2 regions of the Pseudoxanthomonas sp. JBR18 genome follow, and region 1 is predicted to be linked to the other one. Evidence: riboswitches for the same ligand, from Rfam matches in the RefSeq annotation. Region 1 holds a riboswitch; the other holds the start of a gene.
The links. Region 1 has a riboswitch for cobalamin ahead of PJ250_RS06660 (ribonucleoside-diphosphate reductase subunit alpha). Riboswitches for the same ligand answer to the same signal wherever they lie in the genome.

Region 1 (3,357 bases):
GCGGTTGACCTGCAGGAAGTCGCCAGACAGCGTCTCGCGCTTGAACAGGTTGGACACCTGCGGCTCCACGCACTCGTAGCAGCCGGCGATGGAGGCGATGGTCGCGGTCGGGGCGATGGCGATCAGCAGCGAGTTGCGCAGGCCGTGCTGCTGGATGCGCGCACGCAGCGCGTCCCAGCGCGCGGCGTCCTCGGGCACCACGCCCCAGGCGTCGAACTGCAGCTCACCCTGCGCGGCGCGGGTATCGGCGAAGGACGGATGCTTGCCGCGCTCGATGGCCAGCTCGCACGAGGTCTCCAGCGCGTGGAAGTAGATGGTCTCGGCGATCTTCTTGCTGATCGCGCGGGCCTCGGCGCTGTCGAAGGCCAGGCGCTTTTTGAAGAACACGTCCTGCAGGCCCATGCAGCCCAGGCCGACCGGGCGCCAGCGCAGGTTGCCGCGGCGCGCGGTCTCGATCGGGTAGAAGTTCAGATCGATCACCCGGTCCAGCTGGCGCACGGCCAGGCGCACGGTCTCGGCCAGCTTCTCGTAGTCGAAGTCGCCGTACTCGTCGAAGTGGCGCCCCAGGTTGATCGAGCCCAGGTTGCACACCGCGGTCTCCTCGGCCGAGGTGATCTCCAGGATCTCGGTGCACAGGTTGGACAGGTGGATCACGTTGCCCGCGCGCAGGGTCTGGTTGGACGCGGCGTTGCACTTGTCCTTGAAGGTCATCCAGCCGTTGCCGGTCTCGGCCAGGGTGCGCATCATCCGCGCATACAGCTTGCGCGCCGGCACCTGCTTGACCGCCTTGCCCTGGGTCTCGGCCTGCAGGTAGGCCTGCTCGAAGGCCTGGCCGTACAGGTCGGTCAGCTCCGGGGTGACCTTGGGATCGAACAACGACCACGGCTGGTCGGCTTCCACGCGGGCCATGAACAGGTCCGGCACCCAGTTGGCCAGGTTGAGGTTGTGGGTGCGGCGGGCGTCGTCACCGGCGTTGTCGCGCAGCTCCAGGAAGTCCTCGATGTCCGCGTGCCAGGTCTCCAGGTACACGCAAGCCGCACCCTTGCGCTTGCCGCCCTGGTTGACCGCCGCCACCGATGAATCCAGCGTCTTGAGCCACGGCACGATGCCGTTGGAATGGCCGTTGGTGGACTTGATCAGCGAGCCGCGCGCGCGTACCCGGCTATAGCTCACCCCGATGCCACCGGAGAACTTGGACAGCTGGGCGATGTCGCCGTAGCGCGCGTAGATCGATTCCAGCGAATCGCGCGGCGAATCCAGCAGGAAGCAGCTGGACAGCTGCTCGTGGGTGGTGCCGGAATTGAACAGCGTGGGCGAAGACGGCAGGTAGTCCAGGTGCCCCATGCGCTGGTAAAGCGCCAGCGCCTCGGGCACGTCCTCGCTCAGCGCACTGGCGATGCGCAGGAAGAACTGCTGCGGGGTCTCGATCACCTTGCGGGTATGCGGGTGGCGCAGCAGGTAGCGGTCGTACAGGGTGCGCAGGCCGAAGTACTCGAACTCGCGGTCCAGGTTGGCATCGATCGCGTCGTTGAGCTTGCGCGCGTTGGTCTGCACGAAGCCGAGCAGGCGGTCGTTGATCAGGCCGACCTCGTGGCCGCGGCCGATCGACTGGGAAAACGCATGGATTTCCTGCCCGGAGACTTCCTTGCCGATGAAGTTGGCCAGCAGGCGCGCGGCCAGGCGGCCGTACTCGGGCTCTTCGCCGATCAGCAGCGCGGCGGTGCGGATGGACAGCTCGTCCAGCTCCTGGGTGGTGGCCCCATCGTACAAACCGGAGATGGTGCGGGTGGCCACGCGCATCGGGTCCACCGCGTGCAGGCCTTCGGCGCAGCGCTGGATGGCGCGCACGATCTTGTTGAGGTCCACCGCCTCGTCCGAGCCGTTGCGCTTGGTCACGCGCATGACCGTGGCAGTGGGCGGCGAAGTCAGCGAAAAGGCGGCATCGGCCGGGCGCGCGGCCACGGCGGCATCGGTCTGGGTCACGGTTGTGGTCTCCATGCGTGGTGCACGTCCCGCCCCCGTCCCTCGACAGGCTTGGAGCGGCGTTGGGGTTCGAGCATGGGAAGGCGGCGTCGCAAAACCCGCGACCGCGCGAACATGCGTGGTCGGGCCTGCTTCACCAGCCATCTCCCCCTCGGAGACTCCGCGGCCGGCACCGCGCGATGTGCTTGCGCGCGGTTTGTCGGCAGGTCTTCGGACTCATGGGCGCGAAGGCGTCTGGCCTTCTCCTAATCCGCCGCTTCCCAAGGCCGAAAGGCCTCAGTGCTGTGTGGCGGGGTCGTTCCCAAATACCGCTGCGGGGCAGTGCCGGAGTGGGCCGTCATGGCCGCACCGGCTTCCCTTTTCATCCGGGGAGTAGCGTTCCCCGGAACCGACGACCCCAAGATAGTGGGGTGGGTTCACCCCGTCAACGCCAAATATTGTGGATAACCTGTGGGAGAACGCGGCCAATACCAATGCCGGCGCGGGTTTGCGCGTCTTTACGGGAGACGACTGCGGTTGACGCGCCCTTGGCGCGCGGTGCCTGATGGTCGTCAGGCACCTCACCCCCGGGCGACGGCACCCGGCGCGCCCCTGCGCCCCCGCCCCTTTCCAGAGCGCCTGTTTCCATGCATGACGACGCCTTCCCGCGCGGCCCTTCGACCCTGCGTCGCGCCACGCCCTTCCTGCTCGCGCTGGTCGCGGTGCTGCTGGCCGGATGGGCGGTGCAGGCCGTGCTGGTGCGCTGGGACGAGGACGCTGGCCTGCGCCAAGCCCTGCGCGATGGCCTGATGTGCGCCGCCGCCACGGCCCTGGGTGCCCTGCCCGTGTTGGGCATCCGCCGCCTGCCGCAGCGCCTGGCCGACGGCCTGATGGGCTTCGGCGCCGGGGTGATGCTGGCGGCCACGGCGTTCTCACTGATCGTGCCGGGGCTAGACGCCGCACGCGACCAGGGCTTTGCCGGGATCGGCGCCGGGGCGGTGATCAGTGCCGGCATCGTGCTGGGCGTGGGCATGATGCTGCTGATGGACCGCGCCGTGCCGCACGCGCACCTGGACCAGCAGGGCCGCACCACCCGCCAGGTCAGCGGCCGGCTGGCCCAGTGGCTGCCGCCGCAGGTGATGCTGTTCGTCTTCGCCATCACCCTGCACAACATCCCCGAGGGCATGGCCGTGGGCGTGGCCTCCGGCTCGGGCATGCAGGGTGCGGACACCTTCAGCCTGGCCATCGCCCTGCAGGACATTCCCGAGGGCCTGGTGATCGCCCTGTCGCTGGCCACCGCCGGGGTACATCGCGGGCGGGCGGTCCTGATCGGCATGCTCTCGGGCCTGGTCGAGCCCGTCGGCGCGGTGCTCGCCGCGCTGGCGGTCAGCGCGT
Region 2 (3,357 bases), 1.1 Mb from region 1:
CCGTACTGCGCCAGCCCCAGGTTGAGCGACTTGCTCTTCTCCGGCTTGAGATCCGGGTTGCTGAAGCCCGGGTAGTACAGGTCGTTGAAGTTGGGCGCCTTGAAGCCGGTGCCGGCGCTGGCGGTGAACTTGAACCCGTCGCCGAAGCCGAAGCCATAGCCCAGGCTGCCGGTGGTGTGCGAGCCGAACTGCTCGTTGTCGTCGTTGCGCACCGAGGCCTGCAGCGACTGGGCGCCGAAGGTGCCCTGGTACTCGGCGAACACGCCAGTGTTGTCGCGGTCGGCCACCTCGTAGTCGGTGGTGCTGGTGACCTGGTCGTTCTGCCAGTCGCCGCCGAGGGTGATCGTCTGGCCTTCGGCGAACTGGTAGTCGGCCTGCGCCGAGGCGGTGTCGCGACGCGTGTCGAAGGTGCTGACATAAGTGCGCGTCCCGGTGCCGGCATCGACGTAGTGATTGTCGGCCTGGTCGTCGTTGCGCCCGGCCTGCACCGTCAGCTTGAACGCCTCCGACGGCGTCCAGGTCAGCTTGCCGCCGGCCACGCGCTGCAGGTTGTCGGCGAGGTTGCCGCCAAACAGGCTGCCGTCGTATTCGTTGGTGCTGTCGGCGTTGAGGAAGTTGCCTTCCAGGGCCAGCGTGTCGGTGAGGCTGTACCCGGCGCGCAAGCCGAAGGAGGTGTTCTTGTAACCGTCGCGGTCTGGCTCGTCGGCATAGCAGCCAGCGCCGAAGGGGGCCTCGGCATTGCCGGCGGTGCCGCGGCAGGCGTTGATGCCGTCGGTTTCCTGGTAGCCGGCGTTGGCCGACAGCCAGCCGCGATCGCCGCGGTAGCTGAAGCCGGCGCTGTGGTTGCGCAGGTCGTGGGTGCCGAAGCCGGCCTGGGCGTAGGTGGTCAGGCCCTTGCCACCGTCACGGGTGAAGATCTGGATGACGCCGCCGATGGCCTCGGAGCCGTACAGGCTCGAGCGCGGGCCGCGCACGATCTCGATGTGGTCGATCTGCGCCACCGGCAGGTCCTGGAATGCGGCCAGCCCGGCGGTGACCGAGCCGATGCGTACGCCATCGACCAGGACCAGCACGTGGTCCGATTCGGTGCCGCGCAGGAACACACTGGTCAGCTTGCCCGGTCCGCCCTGGTTGGCGATGTTGATGCCGGCGCGGCCGGCCAGCAGTTCCGGCAGAGAGGTCGCCTGGCTGCGCTCGATCTCGGCGCGGGAGATGACCTGGATCGGAACCAGGCTGTCCTGCACGGCGACCTCGGTGCGGGTGCCGGTCACGGTGACCTGATCCAGATCGGTGGCCGCCTCGGCGGTCTGGGCGCCGGCATTGGCGGAAAGCCCCAGCGCGATGGCCAGGGAAAGCAAGCGGTACTGCATGGTGTCGTGTACTCCGTCGCGCGCCCCGCGCGCATGGAAAGCAGGGGAGGAGCTGCACACGAAGGAAGACAGGCGGACGGCACGCGCCTGGGAAGGCCGCGCGGTACGCGCGACGCCCTCCGCATCGCAACCGGTGGTGGGCCCAAAGGGACCCGTGCTGTCAGGCCGGTCTCCGGGCTTGCGAGCTGGAAGTGCTGGACTTCCGCCGTCGCGCCTTCCCGTGCGCCCGAGGGCACACAGTGGCCGATGCGTTGGCATGGCTCGCTTACCGTTGCGGGGGCAGCGCCGGAATCGTCCCCTCCATGGGGCTCACCGGCTTCCCGTTTCAACCCGCGGCGCGGTGCGCGCAGCAGGTCACCTGAAAGCGGCGCGGATTGTACGCGATCCCGGGCCGGCCGGCCTCAGTCGTCGTGTCCGCCGGGGCTGTCGAGGAAGTCGAACGTGGGCGCGCTGTCGCCCTCTTCGCTGCCCTGGGTGGTGGTGACCGGCGCGGCGGCGGGGCGGCCGCGCGGGGGCGGCAGGGCCGCGGCGGCTTCCTCGACCTGCGCCACCATCTCCTGGCGCCGGGCCTCGGGCACGTCCTGCCACTGGCAGCCGCGCAGCGCGCCTTCCAGGGAATAGAGCAGGTTGAGGCTGGGGCGGAAGCCGGCGCGCTTGATCCGCATGAAGGCGTCCACCGCGCCGGCCGCGCGCAGGTCTTCCTCACTGCGCAGGCCAACCTGGCGCAGCCACGCGGCGGACTTGGGCCCGATGTTGCGCAGCTGCGTGATGCTCATACCAGGGCCTCGACCCAGGCGGCGGCGATGGCTTCGATGCCGCGTTGGTCGTCCTCGTCGAAGCGGCCCACCAGCGGGCTGTCGATGTCCAGCACGCCGATCAGGGCGCCCTTCTTGACCAGGGGCACCACGAGCTCCGAGCGCGAAGCCGCGTCGCAGGCGATATGGCCGGGGAAGGCTTCCACGTCGTGCACGCGCTGGGTCTGGCCGGTGCTGGCGGCTGCGCCACACACGCCCTTGTCCAGGGCGATGCGCACGCAGGCCGGCAGACCCTGGAACGGGCCGACCACCAGCTCGGTGCCATCAAAGAAATAGAAGCCCGCCCAGTTGAGGTCGGGCAGCGCGTTGAAGAGCAGGGCCGAGAGGTTGGCCGCGTTGGCGATGCGATCGGCTTCGCCGTACATCAGGCCGCGCGCCTGCTCCAGCAGCTGGGCGTATTGCTCGGGCTTGGTGCCCGAAAGGGTCTGGCTGGCAAATGACATGGCGCGATTCTACGCCGCGCCTCTGGATTCGGACTGTCATTGGCGTTGCGCATCAACGCGGTGGCGCGGTGGCGCCCGGGACACGCGCAGGCGGTCGCTCGTGGTGGCGTCGGCGCGCCCGGGGACAGCCGCGCGGGCATAAAAAAAGCCCGACAGGGGGAGGGACCTGTCGGGCCGGGATTTGTGCGGGGGGAGGGACCCACACAAATTGGGGTGCGTGGCGCGAAACGCCTGCGCTGAATCGGGATCGTGTCGCTGGCGAAGAAGTGGCCGGTGACTCGATGTTGCGACGCAGCATATCGAGCGTTCTGGTGCATTGCAACACGCTTAGCGCGCATGACCGACGAACGGTTCAATTTCGTTTCAGCAGGACGAAATCACGTCAAGAACGTGACGAAATTTCGTCGGTCAGCCCGCTGCGGGCCCGCGATAGCGGCTGCCGGCGGTGCAGGTTTCGTGCACCACGACCTGGCTCAGCAACGGCAGGGCCGGCTTGAGGTGGTCCCAGATCCATTCGGCGATCCGCTCGCTGGTCGGGTTCTCCAGGCCTTGGATGTCGTTGAGGTAGTGGTGGTCCAGCCGGTCGTAGAGCGGTTTGAAGGCCGCCTTGACGTCGGCGAAGTCCATGACCATGCCGGTGTGCGGGTCCAGCGGGCCGCTCAGATGCAGTTCGATGCGAAAGGAGTGGCCGTGCAGGCGTGCGCACTTGTGGCCCTCGGGCACGTTGGG

Region 2: linked by a shared signal. The riboswitch ahead of btuB (TonB-dependent vitamin B12 receptor) and the one ahead of PJ250_RS06660 (ribonucleoside-diphosphate reductase subunit alpha) in region 1 are both predicted to bind cobalamin.

The regions. Positions count from the first base shown of each region.
Region 1 covers NZ_CP116339.1:1,459,406-1,462,762, forward strand. Annotated here, with positions in the region: gene PJ250_RS06660 (ribonucleoside-diphosphate reductase subunit alpha) at 1-1,998, opposite strand, end outside; cobalamin riboswitch at 2,167-2,391, opposite strand; gene PJ250_RS06665 (ZIP family metal transporter) at 2,610-3,357, shown strand, end outside.
Region 2 covers NZ_CP116339.1:2,543,829-2,547,185, forward strand. Annotated here, with positions in the region: gene btuB (TonB-dependent vitamin B12 receptor) at 1-1,370, opposite strand, end outside; cobalamin riboswitch at 1,516-1,747, opposite strand; gene PJ250_RS11375 (TfoX/Sxy family protein) at 1,772-2,146, opposite strand; gene PJ250_RS11380 (free L-methionine (R)-S-oxide reductase MsrC) at 2,143-2,628, opposite strand; gene queD (6-carboxytetrahydropterin synthase QueD) at 3,037-3,357, opposite strand, start outside.